2 regions of the Streptomyces sp. NBC_01352 genome follow, and region 2 is predicted to be linked to the other one. Evidence: predicted binding sites of a transcription regulator. Region 2 holds the regulator's gene; the other holds the start of a gene.
What was found. Region 2 encodes HrcA, which represses chaperone genes, less so after heat shock. Its sites were predicted from a motif close to TTNGCACTCNGNNNNNCNGAGTGCNAA; they were not measured.

Region 1 (10,972 bases), 2.6 Mb from region 2:
GAAGCGGCCGGCCCCGGCGATACGGCGCTGGGCGCGGGCCAGTGCCTGCGCGCCCAGCGCCGGGTCCACGGGGGCCGTGCCGAAGGGGCGGGTGAGCTGGCCCAGGCCGTGGGTGATCAGCTCGTCCCAGTCGTAGTCCGCGGTCATTTCGCGCTGGAGGGGCGCGACTTCGCCGCCGTCCGTCGCGGTGGCGCCCACCCACACGCCGTAGAGCTGGGCGGTCTTCTCCTCCAGGGTCATCCGGGAGAGGAGGTCGTCGACGCGGGCGGCGGCGGGCAGGGCGGGGTCACGCCAGGGCGCGGTGGTCATGAAACTCCTGTCGGGGTGAATGGCCCTCTCGCGAATGTTTCGAGATGTAAGTCGAATGTTTTGGGAACCTAGGCCGGTGCGAGGGGTTCGTCAAGAGGTCGCGCAGGGATACGATCGCCGCCATGACACCCCCGGAGCCCGCAGAAACCCGGACGACAACCCCGACGGCCGGACGGTCCGCACAGACCGCGACGCTCGCCGAGATCGCCCGCGAGGCCGGCGTTTCGGCGCCGACAGTTTCGAAGGTCCTGAACGGACGTGCCGATGTCGCCCCGGCGACCCGCAGCCGCGTGGAGGGCCTGCTGCGCGCGCACGGCTATCGGCGCCGGCGTGCCGAGGCGAGCCGCTCGCCCCTGATCGACCTGGTCTTCCACGAGCTGGAGAGCGCCTGGGCGATGGAGGTCATCCGGGGTGTGGAGAACGTGGCGCGGGACGCCGGGCTGAGTGTGGTGCTGAGCGAGAGCGCCGGGCGGCTCACCCCCGGGCGGACCTGGGCCGACCAGGTCGCCGCCCGCCGGCCGCACGGCGTGGTCCTCGTGCTGTCCGGGCTCGACGAGTCCCAGCGCGCCCTGCTGGGCAGCCGCTCCATCCCGTTCGTGGTGATGGACCCGGCCGGCGACCCGGGCGCCGACGTGCCCTCGATCGGCGCCACCAACTGGCAGGGCGGCCTCGCCGCGACCCGGCATCTGGTCGAGCTCGGCCACACCCGCATCGGCGCGATCACCGGACCGTCCCGGATGATGTGCAGCCGCGCCCGTGTCGACGGCTACCGGGCCGCCCTGGAGACCGCCGGGCTGCCGGTCGACCCCGAGCTGATCGCGGCCGGCGACTTCCACCACGAGGCCGGCTACCGGCGGGGCCTGGAACTGCTGCGCCGCCCGGACCGGCCCACCGCCGTCTTCGCCGGCAACGACCTCCAGGCGCTCGGGCTGTACGAGGCCGCGCGCGAGCTGGGGCTGCGCATCCCGGAGGACCTGAGCGTGGTCGGGTTCGACGATCTGCCGGTGGCGCCCTGGGTGGGGCCGCCGCTGACGACCGTACGACAGCCCCTGACCGAGATGGCCGAGGCGGCCGCCAAGCTGGTGCTCGACCTCGGGCGGGCGGAAGGGACGCCGGCCGCCACCAGGGTCGAGCTGGCGACCAGCCTGGTGGTGCGGGCGAGTACGGGGGCTCCGCCGAGTTAGTCGTGTTTCCGCGTTGACGGGTGTGGTGAGGCCCCTCACACTGCTCCGAAGCCAATCGGTTGCACAACCGAAACTTTCGGAGGCACCCGCAATGAGATCTCTGAGACCAGGCTTATCCCTGACTTCCCTGGCATCCCTGACTTCCCTGGTGAGTGGCGTCGCGTTGCTCGGCGCGCTGCTGGTCACCGCCCCCGCCGCGCACGCCGCCGACGCGCCCCTGCGTGACCTCGCCGCCGCCAAGGGCAAGGTCATGGGCACGGCGGTCACCGGCTCCAAGCTGACCGGGACGTACGGCGAGATCGCCGCCCGCGAGTTCAACGCGCTGACCCCCGGCAACGCCATGAAGTGGGGCTCGGTCGAGCCGACCCGGGGCAGCTTCGACTGGGCCGAGGCCGACCGGATCGTCGACTTCGCGGAGGCCAACGGGCAGCAGGTACGCGGTCACACCCTGGTCTGGCACAGCCAGAACCCGGGCTGGCTGACGAACGGCACCTGGACCTCCGCCCAGCTGAGCCAGCTGATGAACGATCACATCGCGCTCGAAGTGGGCCGCTACAAGGGCCGGCTGGCCACCTGGGACGTCGTCAACGAGCCGTTCAACGAGGACGGCACCTACCGCCAGACCCTCTGGTACAACGGCCTCGGCGCCGACTACATCGCCCAGGCCCTGACCGCCGCCCGCGCCGCCGACCCGGCCGCCAAGCTGTACATCAACGACTACAACGTCGAGGGCGTCAACGCGAAGAGCACCGCTCTGTACAACCTGGTCAAGTCCCTGAAGGAGCGCGGCGTCCCGATCGACGGGGTCGGGCTCCAGGCCCACCTCATCGTCGGCCAGGTGCCGTCCACCCTCCAGCAGAACATCCAGCGCTTCGCCGACCTCGGCGTGGACGTGGCGATCACCGAGCTGGACATCCGGATGCAGCTGCCGTCGGACAGCGCGAAGCTGACCCAGCAGGCGGCCGACTACAAGGCGGTCGTCGGCGCCTGCGTGGCGGTGGCCCGGTGCGTCGGCGTCACGGTGTGGGGCTTCACCGACTCCGACTCCTGGATCCCGGACACCTTCCCGGGACAGGGCGCGGCGACGCCGTACGACGAGAACTACGCGCCGAAACCGGCGTACGAGGCGATCGCGCAGGCGCTCGGCGGCAGCCAGTCGACCGAGGGTTGCACGGCGACGTACAGCGTCACCAGTCAGTGGAGCACCGGCTTCACGGGGCAGGTGCGGATCGCCTGCTCCGGGGCCGCCCTGTCGTCGTGGAAGGCCGACTGGACGTACGGCGCGGGGCAGCGGATCACGCAGGCCTGGAACGCGACCTGCGCCCAGACGGGAACGGCGGTCAGCTGCTCCAACGCCTCCTACAACGGGACGGTGCCGGACGGCGGATCGGTGACCTTCGGGTTCAACGCGTCGTGGAGCGGGAGCAATCCGGTGCCGGTGGTGACACTGGGGTGAGACGGTCCTGAGAAGGTGAGAATTTCCGAAGAAAACCGTCTCCCACCCCCGTCCCTAACATTCTCCTAATAATTCGGACTTACGTTCCTACCCGTGACCGGACTTGACGAGAACGGCGACGAGGGCAGACGAAGAGGCCGACGGTCTGGAGCGCTCAAGGCCGTCGGTCTCACCCTCGCGGGCGCACTGGTGCTGGGCGCCGCCGCGGCGGGCTGGGCCTACTGGCACCTCAACAGCAACATCAAGAGCGTCGACATCAACAGCGCGCTCGGCGACGACCGCCCGGCGAAGGCGGTGACGACGCCCACCCCGTCCGGTACCGTCACGGCGTCCGCCGCCCCGCTGCCCACCAAGGCCCTGAACATCCTGGTCCTCGGCTCGGACTCGCGCAGCGGCGAGGAGAACCAGGCGCTCGGCGGCGGCGACAGCTCCGGCGCCCGGTCCGACACGGCGATGGTGGTGCACCTCGACGCGGGCCGTACGACGGCGACCGTGGTCAGCATCCCGCGCGACACGCTCGTCACCCGGCCGTCCTGCCCGCTGTCCTCCGGGGGGTCGACGGCGGTGGCGTACAACTCGATGTTCAACAGCGCCTACTCGGTGGGCGGTCCGGTCTGCGCGGTCAAGACGGTCGAGTCGATCACCGACGTCCGCATGGACCACTACATCGAGATCGACTTCGCCGGCTTCGCGAAGCTCGTGGACGCGCTCGGCGGGGTCACCGTCACCACGGACGAGGACATCGACGACGACGACAGCCACCTCAAGCTGGACGCCGGCACCCACGAGCTCGACGGCGAGCAGGCCCTCGCCTTCGCCCGCACCCGGCACGGTATCGGCGACGGCAGCGACCTCGGCCGCATAGGCCTCCAGCAGAAGCTGGTGGAGGCCCTGCTGGAACAGATCTCCTCGACGAACCTGCTGACCGACCCCGCCAAGCTCTACCGGGTCGCCGACGCCGTCACCGGCAGCCTCACCACGGACACCGGCCTGAACTCCCTGACCGAACTGATGCGCCTCGGCGAGAGCCTGCACGGCCTGTCGGCGGACCGGGTGACGACGGTGACGATGCCGGTGGTGACGGCGCCCTCGAACCAGTACCGGGTGGTGGCGGACGAGCCGGAGGCGCGCGAGCTGTGGGAGTCGCTGCGCTGAGCGCCGAGCTGTGTGCCCCGAGTGGTCGGGGAGGCAGACGGAGGAAGACTCCGCGAAGAAGTCCGTCGGGCATGTCGATCCGGGTGGCTCCCGTTCGACGCTGGGGTGAGAGGCCGGGAAGGACCCGGCCCGCACGGCACGAGGAGCCACCATGCCCCGTTACCTGTCGCTGGTGAAGGTCGACGAGAACACCGCGCCCGCCGAGGGCCCCAGCCCCGAGCTGATGCAGCGGATGGGGGAGCTGATCGAGGAGATGACCAAGGCCGGCGTCCTGCTGGACACCGCCGGGCTGACGCCGACCGCGCAGGGCAACCGGGTGCGGTGGGAGGGCGGGCAGCTGTCCGTCACGGACGGGCCGTTCACGGAGTCCAAGGAGGTCGTCGGCGGCTACGCGATCATCCAGGCCAAGGACAAGGCCGAGGCGATCGAGTGGACCAAGCGCTTCCTGAAGGTGCACGAGGAGCACTGGACGGTGACCTGCGAGGTGCGGGAGATCGCCGAGGGCTAGTGTCGCGGCAGGCAACGTTCGCCCCGTCGCGACGCCCGACACGCTCCCCCAGAGGGGGTGCCCCCACTCGCCGCACCGGCCGAAAGCCCAAGTACGTCCAGGCCCTACGCCTTCCGGCCGGCCGGCACGCCGAGAGCACGCACCGGACGCCGCTCCTTGACGGGCAGACGTCGCCTGCCACGGCACCAGGGGCTGCCGGCTGAGCGCTCCTTGGCGGCAGGCCTTCGCGGGTGTCTGATGGTGGGCTGTGACACCACAGCCCACCGCCGACCCGCGCGGAGCCGTCGAAACCGTCTTCCGTATCGAGTCGCCCCGGATCATCGCCGGCGTCGCCCGCATCGTCCGGGACGTCGGCATCGCCGAGGAGCTGGCCCAGGACGCGCTGGTCGCGGCCCTGGAACAGTGGCCGCGCGACGGCGTCCCCGACAACCCGGGCGCCTGGCTCATGGCCACCGCCCGGCACCGCGCCGTCGACCTGATCCGGCGCCGGGAGAACTACGCCCGCAAGCTCGCCGAGATCGGCCGGGACCTGTCGGACGCGGCCCCGCCGGAGGAGCCCGCCGACCCCGAGGACATCGACGACGACCTGCTCCCCCTGGTCTTCACCGCCTGCCACCCGGTCCTGTCCGCCGAGGCCCGCACAGCCCTCACCCTGCGTCTGCTCGGCGGCCTGACCACGGCCGAGATCGCCCGCGCGTTCCTGGTCCCGGAACCGACGGTCGCGCAACGCATCGTCCGCGCCAAGCGCACCCTCGCCACGAAGAACATCGCCTTCGAGGTGCCGTACGGCCCCGACCGCGAGGCCCGCCTCGGCTCCGTCCTCGACGTCATCTACCTGATCCACAACGAGGGTTACGCCGCCACCGTCGGCGACGACTGGCTGCGCCCGGGCCTGTGCGAGGACGCCCTACGCCTGGCCCGCGTCCTGTCCGGCCTGATGCCGAAGGAGCCGGAAGTCCACGCCCTGACCGCGCTGTTGGAGTTCCAGACCTCGCGATCGGCGGCCCGCACCGGCCCGTCCGGCGAACCCGTCCTCCTCAAGGACCAGAACCGCCGCCGCTGGAACCGCATGCTCATCGCCCGCGGCATCACCGCCCTCGGCCGCGCCGACGCCACCTCCACCGGCGCCCCGGGCCCGTACGCCCTCCAGGCCGCCATCGCCGCCTGCCACGCGATGGCGTACTCCTACGAGGAGACCGACTGGCGGACCATCACCACCCTGTACACCCTGCTCGCCGCCCGCGCCCCCTCCCCGGTCGTCGAACTCAACCGTGCGGTCGCCCTGTCGATGGCGGACGGTCCGGCCCCGGCGCTGGAGATCGTCGACGCCCTGGCCGCCGAACCGGCGCTGCGCGACTATCACCTGCTGCCGAGCGTGCGGGGCGATCTGCTGCTGCGGCTGGGCCGTACGGCGGAGGCTCGGGCCGAGTTCGTACGGGCGGCCGAGCTGACGCACAACACGCGGGAACGGGAGCTGCTGCTGAGGCGGGCGGCCGAGGCCGAGGCGTCCTGATCAGGCGGGATGCCCGAGCAGCATGGTCGGCGCCCCCGCCACCCGCGTCAGGAACACGGTCGCCGAGTTCCGCCCGTGCTGCTTGGGGAGGGCCTTGCGGCGCAGCTCCTCCGGCTCCACCGCCGACCCCCGCTTCTTCACGGTCAGGATGCCGACCTCCCGCTCCCGCAGCAGGGCCTTCAACTTCTTGACGTTGAAGGGGAGTCGGTCCGTGATCTCGTACGCGGAGGCGTACGGGGTCGGCCGCAGTTCGTCGGCCGTGATGTACGCGATGGTCTCGTCGACCAGCCCGCCGTCGAGGTCCTCGGCGACCTCGGCGACCAGATGGGCGCGGATGACGGCGCCGTCGGGCTCGTACAGGTACCGGCCGACGGATCGGACCCGGGGATTCGGCAGGCCCCGGCCGAGGAGCGTGCGCGGACCCGGCAGCAGGGTCGCCCGTACGGCGCCCGCCCCGGTCCCGAACCACAGCACCGCCTCCTTCACGTCCCCGCCGTCCGAGATCCACTCGGCCTCCGCGTCGGCGGGCACGGCCTCGTGCGGGATGCCGGGGGCGACCTTCAGGGCGGCGTGCGGTGCCTTGAGGGCGGTCCCGATCGCCCAGGACAGCGGCGGTGAGTACGCCTCGGGGTCGAAGATCCGGCCGCGCCCGCCGCGCCTCGCCGGGTCGACGAACACGGCGTCGTAGCCGGCGGTGTCCACCTCCGTCACGTCCGCCTCCCGCACCTCGATGAGGTCGTCGAGGCCGAGCACGTCGGCGTTCGCCCGCGCCACCGCCACGGTCGCCGGATCCCGGTCGACGGCGAGCACCCTGACCCCGGCCCGCGCGAGCGCGATCGCGTCCCCGCCGATCCCGCAGCACAGATCGGCCACCGACCGCACCCCCAGCGCCCGGAAGCGCTCCGCCCGGTACGACGCCACGCTCGCCCGGGTCGACTGCTCGACCCCGTTCGGCGTGAAGAACATCCGCCCGGCGTCCTCGGCCCCGAACTTCGCCTCCGCCCGCTGCCGCAGCCGCGCCTGTCCGAGCGCCGCCGACACCAGGTCGGCGGGGTGCTCGCGGCGCAGCCGGGTGGCGACGGCGAGTTCGTCGGCGGGGGCGGTGCCGCGCACCGCGTCGAGGAGGGCGCGGCCCTCGGGGGTGAGGAGGGGAGCGAGGTCGTTCACCGGCTCATTGTGGGCCAGTCGGTGGATGGTCTGCCCGCGGTGGAGGTGTCGCCCCGGGTTCGCGGGGGCGTCCTGCGAGGATCCCGCACCATGCGAACAGTAGGACAAAATGACAAAAGTCGGTCATGTGTGACGCTGAGGGGCGGCATCGCCGTGCTCGCCGTGGCTGCCCTCGTCTCCGGCTGTGCGCAGGGCGGTGACGGCTCCGACGTCGGGCCCGCCGCCGGCCAGCAAGGCGCGAAGGTGGGGCGCACGGCCGAGCTGCGCGCCGCGCACCAGGCCAGAGTGGCGGCGGCGAAACGCTGGGGCCTGAAGGAGGTCCCGCTCACACCCCCGCGCCCCCCTGCCGCCAAGTCGACGATCACCACCCGCAGGGGCTTCGAGGTGGACGGCCACCGCTACGACAGCCTCCCGCCGGTCTTCACCACCGTCCCCACCAAGCACAAGATCGTGTTCCTCACCATCGACGACGGTGCCGAGAAGGACCCGGCGTTCCTGCGGATGATGAGCGAGCTGAAGATCCCGTACACCGCCTTCCTCAGCGACTACCTGGTCAAGGGGGACTACGGGTACTTCAGGAAGATGCAGGCCGACGGGGTCGTCCTCAACAACCACACCCTCCGTCACCCCTACCTGCCCGGGCTGTCGTACGCCCGCCAGAAGCGCGAGATCTGCGGCATGCAGAAGGTCATCGAGAAGCGCTACGGCAAGCGCCCCACCCTCTTCCGCCCGCCCTTCGGCAGCTACAACGAGGCCACCCTGCGCGCCGCCAAGTCCTGCGGCATCAAGTACGCGCCCCTGTGGAACGAGGAGGTCTTCGTCGACCGCTGGGAGTACCGCGAGTGGGACCGGAAGATCCGCCCCGGCGACATCGTCCTCAGCCACTTCCGGGGCCGACAGGACTGGAAGGGCACGATGCCCGACATGATCCGCCGCTTCCTGAACAAGGTCACGCGGGAGGGGTACGCCGTGGCCCGCCTGGAGGACTACCTGTGAGGTGGCGGGCACTGGCGTCCGGAGCCCTCACAGCGGCCCTCCTCGCCGGCTGTGCAACCCAGACCGCCCAGCCCGCCGATCCCGCCGAACGGCTGGGCGAGAAGGCGACCGGGGGCGTGGGGACGTACGGGCCGCGCAGGGCGGGGCCGTACGGACCGAGCGGGGCGGGGTCGTACGGTCCGGAGGACACGGGCTCCTACAGCCCGGGGGGCACGGGCTCGTACGGTCCGGAAGGCGCGGGTGAGCGGCCGTACCGCCGCTGGGGGCTCGCGGCCCCTCTGGCCCCGGCTCCGAGACCGGCCGCCAGGCCCCCCGCCGCGCGCCCGGGTCTGCCGCCCGTCGTCCACCACGTCCGCACCCGCGACCGGGTCGTCTTCCTCACCTACGACGACGGCGCCGAGAAGGACCCGCGGTTCGTCGACATGGTGCGTGAACTGCGGCTTCCGGTCAGCATGTTCCTCACGGACAGCGTCGTGGGGCCGGGATACGGCCACTTCGCGCGCCTCCAGTCGGTCGGCGCGAGCATCCAGAACCACACGCTCGACCATCCCGCCCTGCGCGGACTGCCGTACGCCGGCCAGCGCGCCGAGATCTGCGGCCAGCAGGACAAACTCCGCTCCCGCTTCGGTATCCGCCCCCGCCTCTTCCGCCCGCCCTACGGCACGTACGACACCACCACCCTGCGCGCCGCCGCCGACTGCGGCCTCTCGGCGGTCGTCCTGTGGCGGGCCTCGGCGGAGAACGGCGACCTGACCTTCACCGAGGGCGAGAGCCGCCTGCGCCCCGGCGACATCGTCTCGATGCCCTCGCGCGAGCCGACCGGCGACACACTCGCCGAACGGACGACCCGGCTGCTGCGGCAGATCCAGGGCAGGGGGCTGACGGTGGGCAGGCTGGAGGACTACCTCTAGCTCGGCCTGGGTCGGCCCAGGTCGGTCTCCGCGCGTGAACGCCAGCTGAAAACCTCACCGCCGCGCCGCACCGCATTGGCACTCCGCTTGACCGAGTGCTAATCACAGTCATAGTCTCGGGTCTGGCACTCCCCCCTGGAGAGTGCCAACTACGCGACGGGCAGGTCCGGCACCCGCGACGACGGATCGACCTGGTCGCCACCTCAGACAGTTAACCCCGTGAGATCTCCGAAGGGGGAGGTCGGATCGTGACGACCACCAGCTCCAAGGTTGCCATCAAGCCGCTCGAGGACCGCATTGTGGTCCAGCCGCTCGACGCCGAGCAGACCACCGCCTCTGGCCTGGTCATCCCGGACACTGCCAAGGAGAAGCCCCAGGAGGGCGTCGTCCTGGCCGTGGGCCCCGGGCGCTTCGAGAACGGCGAGCGTCTTCCGCTCGACGTCAAGACCGGCGACATCGTGCTGTACAGCAAGTACGGCGGCACCGAAGTGAAGTACAACGGCGAGGAATACCTCGTCCTCTCGGCTCGCGACGTTCTCGCGATCATCGAGAAGTAATTCACCTCGCTTCGCCTCACCGCGAAGCACATTGCTTGAGCTGCGCCCCTGGCCCCCCGCGATCACTCATGAGCCGGGCGCCGGGGGCGCGGCTAATTTCACCTAGATTTCCGAGAGGGCTCACGCTCCCATGGCGAAGATCCTGAAGTTCGACGAGGACGCCCGTCGCGCCCTCGAGCGCGGCGTCAACAAGCTCGCCGACACGGTCAAGGTGACGATCGGCCCCAAGGGCCGCAACGTCGTCATCGACAAGAAGTTCGGCGCCCCCACCATCACCAACGACGGCGTCACCATCGCCCGCGAGGTCGAGGTCGACGACCCGTACGAGAACCTCGGTGTCCAGCTGGTGAAGGAGGTGGCGACCAAGACCAACGACGTAGCGGGTGACGGTACGACCACCGCCACCGTGCTGGCCCAGGCGCTGGTCCGCGAGGGCCTGCGGAACGTCGCCGCGGGTGCCTCCCCGGCCGCCCTGAAGAAGGGCATCGACGCCGCGGTCCAGGCGATCTCCGAGGAGCTCCTCGCGACCGCCCGCCCCATCGACGAGAAGTCCGACATCGCCGCCGTGGCCGGTCTGTCCGCCCAGGACAGCCAGGTCGGCGAGCTCATCGCCGAGGCGATGGACAAGGTCGGCAAGGACGGTGTCATCACCGTCGAGGAGTCCAACACCTTCGGCCTGGAGCTGGACTTCACCGAGGGCATGGCCTTCGACAAGGGCTACCTGTCTCCGTACATGGTGTCCGACCAGGAGCGTATGGAGGCCGTCCTCGACGACCCGTACATCCTCATCAACCAGGGCAAGATCTCCTCGATCCAGGACCTGCTGCCGCTGCTCGAGAAGGTCATCCAGGCGGGTGCCTCCAAGCCGCTGCTGATCATCGCCGAGGACGTCGAGGGCGAGGCCCTGTCGACCCTGGTCGTGAACAAGATCCGCGGCACCTTCAACGCGGTCGCGGTCAAGGCCCCCGGCTTCGGTGACCGCCGCAAGGCGATGCTGCAGGACCTGGCGGTCCTCACCGGCGCCACGGTCATCTCCGAGGAGGTCGGCCTCAAGCTCGACCAGGTCGGCCTGGACGTGCTGGGCTCCGCCCGCCGCGTCACGGTCACCAAGGACGACACGACCGTCGTCGACGGCGCCGGCAACTCGGCGGACGTCACGGGCCGCGTCAACCAGATCAAGGCCGAGATCGAGAACACCGACTCCGACTGGGACCGC
Region 2 (10,972 bases):
TTCGCGGTGAGGTCCCCGCGCACACACGCACCGCTGACCGCGCGGGTGACCTTGCCGGTGACGGTGATGTCCTTGCCGTCGTCGGTCTCGCCCTCGCAGTCGACCTCGGCGACGGCGTTCTCGGTGGCCGTGGGCGTCGAGCCGCTGTCGCCGTACGAGGCCGTGCAGTTGAGCCAGCGCACATCCGCGTTCTGCCGCTCCAGCTCGTCCGTCACGGTCTGGTCGGTCGTGTACGCCACGGTCGCGGAGTTCAGTCCGCTCGGATCGCAGGCGACCGTCCCGCCCACGGCGAGCACGCCCAGCACCACCGCAGCCGCCACCCGCCGCCCGCGCGGCCGACGCCGAATCCTCCTCAACGCCCCCATGCGCGGCAGCCTGCCACCGTCCCGGCCGTCGCGGTAGAGCGCATATGGCCACCCCGCGCGCCCCACCTCTACCGTGGACGGATGCGCAAGCAACACAGCCCGCGAAGGCTCGTCGTGGACGAGCGGACCGTCTACCTGTGGACCGTCCGCCACCGGCACGGCGACGGCGAGCCCTGCCGCGAGACCCTCAGCCTGAACCGCGACGGCATCCGCACCCGGATCGTCTTCCGGTCCGGCGAGGGACGCGACGCCGGCGGCGGCTACCCCGGCCACTCGGGCGGCGTGAGCGACGCCCACGGCCACTACGCCAACCTGAACGAACCCGGCGTCGTACGCGCCCTGGTCGACGAGGCGTCGAGGCGCGGACTGCTGTCCGGCGGCGGCGAGTTGGACGGCTGGGACCTGCTGCCGGCCGTGGCCGTCAGCCGCGCAGCAGCAGCCACTCCTGAAGCTCCACCAGGTTGCCCTCCGGGTCCTTGAGGTGCGCGACCCGCATCCGGTCGGTCATCGCGGCCGGTCCGTACAGCAGGGTCGCCCCGCGAGCGGTGACCTGCGCGCAGTATGCGTCCAGGTCATCGACGCGCAGCACCACCAGGGAGCGGTGGCCGGTGGCCCCGTCGCCCAGCTCGTCGCCGAGGACCGCGGACATCATGTCCCGGTCCTGGAGGGCGATTCCCGCGGAGCCGACGGCCGGGCTGAACTTCTCGTACGGCCCCTCGGTCGCCCCCGACTGCGGCTTCAGGCCGAGGACGTCGGCGTAGAAGCGGTAACAGGCGGCGAAGTCGCCGACGAGCAGGCGTACCTGGGCGAGTTCCATGAACCGTTCTCCCGAGGGCAGAGTCAGGACCAGCGGCCGGAGCGGCCGAGGAGCAGGGCGGTCGCGGCGGTCCCGGCGGTCGACGTGCGCAGCACGGTCGGCCCGAGCCGGTACGCCTTCGCGCCCGCCTCCTCGAAGAGCGCCAACTCCTCGGGGGAGACCCCGCCTTCGGGGCCGACGACGAGCACGATCTCGCCCTCGGCGGGCAGTTCGGCGGTGGCCAGGGTCTCCGCGCCGCTCTCGTGCAGGACGGCGGCGAAGTCGGCTTTGGCGAGAAGTGCCGCAACCTGCTTGCTCGTCGCTGCGTCCGCGACCTCGGGGAAGCGGACCCGGCGGGACTGCTTGCCGGCCTCGCGGGCGGTGGCCCGCCACTTACCGAGCGCCTTCAGACCGCGGTCGCCCTTCCACTGCGTGATGCAACGGGAGGCCGCCCAGGGCACGATCGCGTCGACGCCGGTCTCGGTCATCGTCTCGACGGCCAACTCGCCCCGGTCGCCCTTGGGAAGAGCCTGCACGACGGTGATGCGGGGGGACGGCGCAGGTTCCTCGGCGACGCCCGTCATGTGGACGATCAGCCGGTCCTTGCCCTCGGTGCCGACCACGTCGCACTCGGCCCAGCGCCCGGCACCGTCGGTGAGGACGAGGCTCTCCCCGGCCCGAAGCCGCTTGACCGAGACGGCGTGCCGCCCCTCGGGGCCGTCGAGAACGTACTGTCCGCCGCCGCCCGCGTCGAAGTGCTCGACGACGAACACCGGCGCCGTCACAGCGCCCCGCCTCGCGACAACGCTGTCCTGGCGGCGCCGAGTTCGGCCGCCAGCACCTCCACCAGCTGCCCGGCGGGCAGTTCGCGGGCCATCCGGAACCCCTGCCCAGCCCACAGCGCCATGCCCTGCGCGTCGCCCGCCTTGGCGGCCGCCTTGCGCAGCGGCGAGGTCAGGTGGTGGATCTCCGGGTAGGCCGCGGGGGCGTACGGGCCGTGCTCGCGCAGGAAGCGGTTGACCAGCCCGCGGGCCGGGCGGCCGGAGAAGGCGCGGGTCAACTCGGTACGCACGAAAAGGGGGTTGGTCAGTGCCTGCTTGTGCACGGCGCTCGCGCCGGACTCGGGGGTGGCGAGGAACGCCGTGCCGAGCTGGGCCGCGCTCGCGCCCGCGGCCAGCACGGCGGCGATCTGGCTGCCGCGCATGATGCCGCCGGCGGCGACGATCGGGATGGCCACGGTCTCGCGGACCTGCGCGATCAGGGAGAGCAGGCCTATCCCGGAGCCGTCGGTCTCCGGGATGTCACGGTGCGTGCCCTGATGGCCGCCCGCCTCCACGCCCTGCGCGATCACCGCGTCGGCACCCGCCCGCTCCACGGCGAGGGCCTCCTCCGCGGTGGTCGCGGTGACCAGGGTGAAGGTGCCGGCCCGGCGCAGCGACTCCAGGACGTCCGGGCTCGGCACACCGAAGTGGAACGACACCACCGGCACCGGGTTGTCGAGCAGCACCGCGAGCTTGGCCTCGTAGCCGTCGTCGCGGCCGCTCTCCGGGTCGCCGAGCTCGGTCTCGTACCAGGCGGCCTCGCCGGCCAGCTGGTGGGCGTACACGTCGACGGCGGCCGGGTCCGCGTACTCCGGCTGCGGCATGAAGAGGTTCGCGCCGAAGGGGCGGGCCGTGAGGCTCCGCAGCTGCTTGATCTCCTGATACAGGCCGTCGGCCGTCTTGTACCCGGCAGCGAGGAACCCCAGCCCGCCGGCCTCGGACACGGCCGCGGCGAGCGTCGGCACGGAGACGCCGCCCGCCATGGGGGCCTGCACGATCGGATAGGGGAAGAGATCGGTCAGTGCGGAGGACATGACGGCATGTTGTCACGTCCCCCGAACAAGTCCGAATCGAGCGTTCCCCTTGGCATACGCCAGCTGCAACCAGCCCGTCCGGCGCGCATCCAGCCCGTCCGGCGTTTGAGGACGAGGCCCTTCGGGCCGACAGGGGGGTCTGGGGGGCGCAGCCCCCCAGGGACGGGAAGGGTAGGGCGGCGGGGGCGAAAAATGCCGCCCGCAGCCACCCCGTCAGCGACCGTTGAACGCATCCTTCAACCGCGAGAACAACCCTTGCTGCCCCGGCTGACTGTGTCTGCCCGGGGGACAACCCCCGGACCCCCGGCAGCCCTCCCTCAGCGCGCGTCAGCGGCCATTGAAGGCGTCCTTCAACCGCGAGAACAACCCCTGCTGCCCCGGCTGGAACTGCCCCAGAGGCCGCTCCTCGCCCCTCAGCTTGGCCAGCTCACGCAGCAACCGCTCCTGCTCGGGATCCAGCTTGTTCGGGGTCTGGACCTCGACGTGGACGATGAGGTCGCCGCGCCCGCCGCCGCGCAGGTGCGTGACGCCACGGCCGTGCAGCGGGATCGACTGGCCGGACTGGGTGCCCGGGCGGATGTCGACCTCTTCCAGACCGTCGAGGGTCTCCAGCGGGACCTTGGTCCCGAGGGACGCCGCGGTCATCGGCAGCGTGACCGTGCAGTGCAGATCGTCGCCGCGCCGCTGGAACTGCGAGTGCGGCAGCTCGTGGATCTCGACGTACAGGTCACCGGCGGGACCGCCACCGGGCCCGACCTCGCCCTCGCCGGCGAGCTGGATGCGGGTGCCGTTGTCGACACCGGCGGGGATCTTGACGGTGAGGGTCCGGCGGGACCGTACCCGCCCGTCGCCGGCGCACTCCGGGCACGGCGTCGGGACCACCGTGCCGAAGCCCTGGCACTGCGGGCAGGGGCGCGAGGTCATGACCTGGCCCAGGAAGGACCGCGTCACCTGCGACACCTCACCGCGGCCGCGGCACATGTCACAGGTCTGCGCGGAGGTCCCCGGCGCCGCGCCCTCACCACTGCAGGTGGTGCAGACGATCGCCGTGTCGACCTGGATGTCCTTCGTGGTGCCGAAGGCCGCCTCGTCGAGCTCGACCTCCAGCCGGATCATCGCGTCCTGGCCGCGCCGGGTGCGCGAGCGCGGACCCCGCTGGGACGCCGTACCGAAGAAGGCGTCCATGATGTCCGAGAAGTTCCCGAAGCCGCCCGCGCCGAAGCCGCCCGCGCCACCGGCGCCGCCGGCCTGCGAGAGCGGGTCGCCGCCGAGGTCGTAGACCTGCTTCTTCTGCGGGTCCGACAGCACCTCGTAGGCGGCGTTGATCTCCTTGAACCGCTCTTGGGTCTTCGGATCGGGGTTGACGTCCGGATGCAGCTCGCGTGCGAGCCGCCGGAAGGCCTTCTTGATCTCTTCCTGCGACGCGTCGCGGCGCACGCCGAGAACGGCGTAGTAGTCCGTGGCCACTTACGACTCCGCCAGGATCTGTCCGACGTACCGTGCCACTGCGCGTACCGCTCCCATCGTTCCCGGGTAATCCATGCGGGTCGGTCCGACCACGCCGAGCTTGGCGACTGCCTCGCCGCCCGAACCGTAGCCGACCGACACCACCGAAGTGGAGTTGAGTCCCTCGTAGGCGTTCTCGTGACCGATGCGTACGGTCATGCCCGAATCCCCCGCCTCGCCAAGGAGCTTGAGAAGCACGACCTGCTCCTCCAAGGCTTCCAGAACGGGCCGGATGGTGAGGGGAAAGTCATGTCCGAAGCGGGTGAGATTGGCGGTGCCGCCGATCATCAGCCGCTCCTCGTTCTCCTCGACGAGCGTCTCCAGCAGAGTGGAGAGCACCGTCGAGACGGTGCCGCGGTCCTCGGTGTCGAAGCCCTCTGGCAGGTCCTCCACCAGCTGCGGCACATCGGCGAAGCGGCGACCTGCGATCCGGCTGTTGAGCCGTGCCCGCAGATCGGCCAGCGACGCCTCACCGAACGGCGCCGGGCAGTCGACCATCCGCTGCTCGACCCGCCCGGTGTCCGTGATCAGGACGAGCATCACGCGCGCGGGGGCCAGCGACAGCAGCTCGACGTGCCGCACCGTCGACCGCGTGAGCGACGGGTACTGCACGACGGCGACCTGCCGCGTCAGCTGCGCGAGCAGCCGTACGGTCCGCGCCACGACGTCGTCCAGATCGACGGCGCCGTCGAGGAAGTTCTGGATCGCGCGCCGCTCGGGCCCGGTCATCGGCTTGACGCCGGCCAGCTTGTCGACGAACAGCCGATAGCCCTTGTCGGTCGGGATCCGCCCCGCGCTGGTGTGCGGCTGGGCGATGAACCCCTCGTCCTCCAGGGCCGCCATGTCGTTACGCACGGTCGCCGGGGAGACACCGAGGTTGTGCCGCTCGGTGAGCGCCTTGGAGCCGACCGGCTCCTCGGTGCCGACGTAGTCCTGGACGATGGCGCGCAGCACCTGAAGCCTGCGTTCACTCAGCATCGCGCACACCTCCAGAAAGTCGACCCCTCGGCGCCCCGCCTGGCACTCGTCACTTCCGAGTGCCAACCCACCCCGGCCAGTGTACGGCTGTCGGGTACGCCCGGGGCAAGGCCGGGCCTGCGAGGTCGTGCCCGAGGAGGCTTCCCCGCTAGCGTCGCGGTATGACGGTGACTTGGGAAGAGCTGCGGTGGGAGCGGCTGGCCCCCGGGGTCGGCCGGTGCCGGCTTCCGGTCTGGGACTGCACGGTGGGGCTGGTCGTCGGGGCGGGCGCGGCCCTGCTGATCGACGCCGGGTCGAGCCTGGCGGAGGGGGTGCGGCTGCGGGCGCAGGCGGAGGAGCTCGCCGGCCACCGTGTGACCCATCTCGCGCTCACCCACCCCCACTTCGACCATGTCTTCGGGGCGGCGGCGTTCGCGGGGGCGGAGGTGTTCGGCGCGGTCGGCATCGACACGGTGTTCACCGCCCGGCACGGCCGCGAGGAGCTGCGCGCGGACGCGGTGGGCAACGGCCTCGACGCGCACCTGGCCGACGAGGCGGTCGACGCCCTGGCCCTGCCCCGCCATCACGTCTTTGGCGAGTGGACCCTCGACCTGGGCGGCGGCCGCCAGGTCCTGCTGGCGAACGTGGGACCGGCGCACACGGCCCACGACCTCGTGGTGCTCGTCCCCGGCTCGCCGGAGGTGGTCTTCTGCGGTGACCTCGTCGAGGAGTCGGGCGAACCCCAGGCGGGCCGGGACGCCGTACCGTCCCACTGGCCGGCCGCCCTGGACCGGCTGCTGGACCTGGGCGGCGAGGACGCGCTGTACGTGCCCGGTCACGGAGCGGTGGTGGACGCGGCGTTCGTACGGGCGCAACGGGACGCCCTGGCGGACCGCTTCGGCGTGTCGCTGTGACCGCCGCCGAGCTCCTCCTATCGTCATCCGAATGCGCCAGTACACTCCGGACCTGACCCCGCCGTGGAAGAAGCCCAAGCCGGCCCCAGAGGTCCCGGCCGAGCCCGGCCTGGTGGTCGAGGAGCCGGGGACGGGCTTCTGCGGTGCGGTGATCCGCTGCGAGGCGGGCACGGTCACCCTGGAGGACCGCTTCGGCAAGCACCGCGTGTTCCCCCTGGAGCCGCGCGGCTTCCTCCTGGAGGGCCGGGTGGTGACCCTCGTACGCCCCACCGGCCAGGCTCCGGTACGCCCCGCCCGCACCGCCTCCGGTTCGGTCGCCGTCCCCGGCGCCCGCGCGCGCGTGGCCCGCGCCGGGCGCATCTACGTCGAGGGCCGGCACGACGCCGAGCTGGTCGAGAAGGTGTGGGGCGACGACCTGCGCATCGAGGGCGTGGTCGTGGAGTACCTGGAGGGCGTCGACGACCTCCCGTCCATCGTCGAGGACTTCGCGCCGGGGCCGGATGCCCGGCTGGGGGTCCTGGTGGACCACTTGGTCCCGGGCAGCAAGGAGTCCCGTATCGCGGCGGCGGTGACCAGCGAGCACGCCCTCGTCGTCGGCCACCCGTACATCGACATCTGGGAGGCGGTGAAGCCGTCGGCCGTCGGAATCGAGGCGTGGCCCCGCGTCCCGCACGGCCAGGACTGGAAGACGGGCGTGTGCCGGGCACTGGGCTGGCCGGAAAACACGGGCGCGGTATGGCAGGCGATCCTGAAGCGGGTGGGCTCCTACCGGGACCTGGAGCCGGAGCTCCTGGGCCGAGTGGAGGAACTGATCGACTTCGTGACGGCCCCGGAGTAGGGCTACGCGCCAGGGTTTTCGCCCCCGCCGCCCCTACCCGTCCCGTCCCTGGGGGCTGCCGCCCCCAGACCCCCGCCTTCGGCCCGAAGGGCCTCGTCCTCAAACGCCGGACGGGCTGAAAATCAGCCCCTCCGGCGTTTGAGGAGCGGGGTCTGGGGCGGAGCCCCAGAAGGATGGGACGGGTAGGGGCGGCGGGGGCGAAAAAACCCCTCAGTCCACCAGGTCCCTCACCACCGCGTCCGCCAGCAACCGCCCCCGCAGGGTCAGCACCGCACGCCCCTCCTCGTACGGCCCCTCCTGGAGCAGCCCGTCCGACAGGGCCCGGCGTGAGGCCGCGAGCCCCTCCTCCCGCAGCAGCGACAGCGGCACCCCCTCCCGCAGCCGCAGCTCCAGCAGAATCCGCTCCACCCGGCGGTCCTCCTCCGACAGGAGTTCCCGACCGGCGCCCGGGGAGCGCCCCGCCGCCAGCGCCGCCGCATACGCCCCCGGATGCTTCACGTTCCACCAGCGCACACCCCCCACGTGGCTGTGCGCCCCCGGCCCCGCACCCCACCAGTCGGCACCACGCCAGTACAGCTCGTTGTGCAGGCAGCGCCCCGCGTCCGAAGTCGCCCAGTTCGACACCTCGTACCAGTCGTACCCGGCCCTCGAGAGCATCTCCTCGGCGATCAGATACCGGTCCGCGTGCACGTCGTCGTCGGTCATCGGAACCTCGCCCCGCCGGATCCGACGAGCCAGCTGCGTGCCCTCCTCGACGATCAGCGCGTACGCCGACACATGGTCCGGCCCGGCACCGAGCGCGGCTTCCAGGGAGGCCCGCCAGTCGTCGTCCGACTCCCCGGGCGTGCCGTAGATCAGGTCGAGGTTGACGTGCGAGAACCCCGCCGCACGCGCCTCCGCCACGCACGCCTGGGGCCGGCCCGGCGTATGCGTCCGGTCCAGCACGCGCAGCACGTGCTGCTTGGCGCTCTGCATGCCGAAGGAGACCCGGTTGAAGCCGCCCTGGCGAAGCGTCGCCAGGTAGCTCGGATCCACCGACTCCGGGTTCGCCTCCGTCGTCACCTCCGCGTCCGCCGCGAGCCCGAACTCGTCGCGGATCGCCCCCAGCATCCGTACGAGGTCCCCCGCGGCCAGCAGCGTGGGCGTACCGCCGCCGACGAAGACCGTGCGGACCTCGCGGGGGTCGTCGCCGAGGACCTTGCGGGCCAGGCGGATCTCGTCGATCAGGGTGTCCGCGTAGTTGTCGCGGGAGGCGAGGACGCCGCCGGTGCCGCGCAGCTCGGTCGCCGTGTAGGTGTTGAAGTCGCAGTAGCCGCAGCGGGTCGCGCAGTACGGGACGTGCAGGTAGAACCCGAGGGGGCGGTCGGCCGCCCCGGCGAGCGCGGGCGCGGGCAGGGCGCCGTCGTCGGGGACGGGCTCGCCGTCGGGGAGTGCGGAAGGCATGCCCCCCATTGTCCCGTACCCACGCCGTTACTCGGCCTGCAGTACCAGCAGCGCCAGGTCGTCCTCCGGCGGCCGTACCCCGAACTCGTGCACCAGCCGTTTGATGCGCTCGGCGATCAGCTCCGCGTCCAGCCCCGCGCAGCCCGCGAGCGCGTCCGCCAGCCCGTCCTCGTCGTCGAACTGGCGCGAGCCGCTGCGCCGCTCGGTGACCCCGTCGGTCACGCACAGCAGGCTGTCGCCGGACCGCAGCTCGAAGGTCTCGCTGGTGTACGTGGCGTCCTCGACGACCCCGAGGAGGGTCTGCGGATGGGCGGCCGTACGGACCTCGCCGCCCGACCCGAGCAGCAGTGGCAGCGGATGCCCGGCGGAGGCGAGGGTGCAGCGCACCCCGCCGTCGAAGGGGGCCAGCTCGCCGTAGAGGAGGGAGAGGAAGCGGGTCTGCGGGCCGTCTCCGGGGGCCATCGGCCGGCCGCCCGCCGAGGCCAGCGAGCGGGCCGCCGCGTCCGCGGCCTCCGTCGCGTCGTCGAGGAGCAGCTGGTTGAGGCGGTCCAGGACGTCGGCGACGCGGTAGCCCTCGCGGGCCAGCAGCCGCAGCCAGGGCCGGGCGAGGCCGATGACGACGGCCGCCTCGGGCCCCTTGCCCTGGACGTCGCCGACGGCGAAGCACCAGCGGCCGTCGCCGGCCGGGAAGAGGTCGTAGAAGTCGCCGCTGGGGCCGCCCTTGTCGCACGGCTCGTAGACCAGGGCGCTGCGCATCCCGGGTATCTCGGCGACCGCCCCCGGCAGCAGTCCGCGCTGCAGTACGGCGCTGATGGTGGCCTGCCGGGCGTACTGGCGGGCGGCGCCGATGGCGAGCGCCACCCGGCGGCTGAGGTCCTCGACCAGGCCGGTGATCTCGTCCGGGAAGCACAGCACCCCGGACCGGCCGATGACCAGGGTGCCGAGCGGGCGGCCGCCGGCCGTCAGCCGGTAGGCGAGCGCGGCGCCGTGGGTGCCGCGCGGGCCCAGCGCGTCGCCGGGCCAGGGGAAGGCGGCGGGCCCGGGCCGTGCCGGGTCGGTCGGGCGCGGTGGCTCCTTCTCCAGGGCCTGGCGCAGGTCCTCGATGCGGTTCTCGCTGCTGTGCCACACCCGGGCGAGGCGCGGCCCGGTCCCGCCGGTGCCGTCGGCCGCCCAGCCGCCGCGGCCCGTCAGCTCGTCCTCCAGCCACACGGCACACCAGTCGGCCAGCCGCGGCACGATCAGCTGTCCGGCGAGCGCGGCCACCAGGTTCTCGTCGAGCTGCCCGGCGAGCAGGTCGGAGGCCTCGGCGAGGAAGGAGAGGGCGCCGCGATTGAGCCACTCCCGGTCCTGCTCGACGCGCTGCGGTTCCGGGGCGAGTATCTCGGCCACGCGCAGCGCGCGCTCCCCCACGTACGCCTCGCGCGCGTCGGCCGCCGACTCCCCCTGTGCGGGCAGCCGCGCCCACACCGTCTTGGCGCCCGTGCGGTAGGTGACGCCCCAGGATTCGGAGAGCGCGGCGACCAGCCGCAGGCCCCGCCCGTACTCCGAGGCCTCGTACGAGGCTTCGGCGGAGGCGTCGCGCGGGGCGCGCGAGGGATGGTGGTCCAGGACCTCGACGACCAGGGCGCCGGTCATCGGCTCCAGCCGGCAGGCCAGCTCGACCTCGGTGCCGGCGTGTACGACGGCGTTGGTGACCAGCTCACTGACGACGACCACCGCGTCGCCGGTCAGGCGGTCGGTGAGGTGTTCGGTGCCGGGCAGAGCGCGCTCGGCCCATTCGGCGAGCGCGTCGCGTAACACCGCGCGGGCGGTGCCCGGCGCGAGGGAACTGCCGGGCAGGGCGGCGTGCGCCTCGGCGCACGGAAGCACGTCGGCGGCTGGGTTCGCCTCGGTGCGCGGGGGCGCACACTCGTGCGCAGGCGCATCAGAGGCAAGGGAAACGGTCTCCCGTTGCGTCGGAATGGCCCCCATGTACAGCTCCCCGAGCGGTTCGGACGAATACGCCTCAGTCGATGCCGACAGAGTGACAGACTGGCCACGCCCATAAGCGCCGAGTTACCGAAGTGGGCCGCCATGAGTGAGAACAGTGCTACGCCTGTGCTCGAAGATGGGCACAAAGATGGCCTGATTCGAGCATCCGATCTGCGTCCGCTGCTCGCCGCGATGACCGCGGCCAGGGACGGTGACTTCACGAAGGTGCCGGAATCGGGCCACGGTCTGGTGGCCGAGGTGACGGCCGTCTTCAACCAGATCATGGACCGCAGCACGCACTTCAACACGGAAGTACAGCGTGTGAAG

Region 1: a site for HrcA is predicted at 9,275-9,301, ahead of groES (co-chaperone GroES). Genes of this name have one in related genera too.

The regions. Positions count from the first base shown of each region.
Region 1 covers NZ_CP108354.1:4,631,151-4,642,122, reverse strand. Annotated here, with positions in the region: gene OG252_RS21345 (glycoside hydrolase family 3 N-terminal domain-containing protein) at 1-309, opposite strand, end outside; gene OG252_RS21340 (LacI family DNA-binding transcriptional regulator) at 432-1,493, shown strand; gene OG252_RS21335 (endo-1,4-beta-xylanase) at 1,585-2,949, shown strand; gene OG252_RS21330 (LCP family protein) at 3,043-4,104, shown strand; gene OG252_RS21325 (YciI family protein) at 4,256-4,612, shown strand; gene OG252_RS21320 (RNA polymerase sigma factor) at 4,860-6,125, shown strand; gene OG252_RS21315 (THUMP-like domain-containing protein) at 6,126-7,292, opposite strand; gene OG252_RS21310 (polysaccharide deacetylase family protein) at 7,383-8,288, shown strand; gene OG252_RS21305 (polysaccharide deacetylase family protein) at 8,285-9,199, shown strand; gene groES (co-chaperone GroES) at 9,448-9,756, shown strand; gene groL (chaperonin GroEL) at 9,887-10,972, shown strand, end outside.
Region 2 covers NZ_CP108354.1:7,191,273-7,202,244, reverse strand. Annotated here, with positions in the region: gene OG252_RS33430 (hypothetical protein) at 1-365, opposite strand, end outside; gene OG252_RS33425 (hypothetical protein) at 447-845, shown strand; gene OG252_RS33420 (VOC family protein) at 787-1,182, opposite strand; gene OG252_RS33415 (16S rRNA (uracil(1498)-N(3))-methyltransferase) at 1,206-1,946, opposite strand; gene OG252_RS33410 (nitronate monooxygenase) at 1,943-3,016, opposite strand; gene dnaJ (molecular chaperone DnaJ) at 3,344-4,483, opposite strand; gene hrcA (heat-inducible transcriptional repressor HrcA) at 4,484-5,500, opposite strand; gene OG252_RS33395 (MBL fold metallo-hydrolase) at 5,662-6,393, shown strand; gene OG252_RS33390 (DUF3097 domain-containing protein) at 6,425-7,231, shown strand; gene hemW (radical SAM family heme chaperone HemW) at 7,442-8,674, opposite strand; gene OG252_RS33380 (ATP-binding SpoIIE family protein phosphatase) at 8,702-10,645, opposite strand; gene OG252_RS33375 (HAMP domain-containing protein) at 10,748-10,972, shown strand, end outside.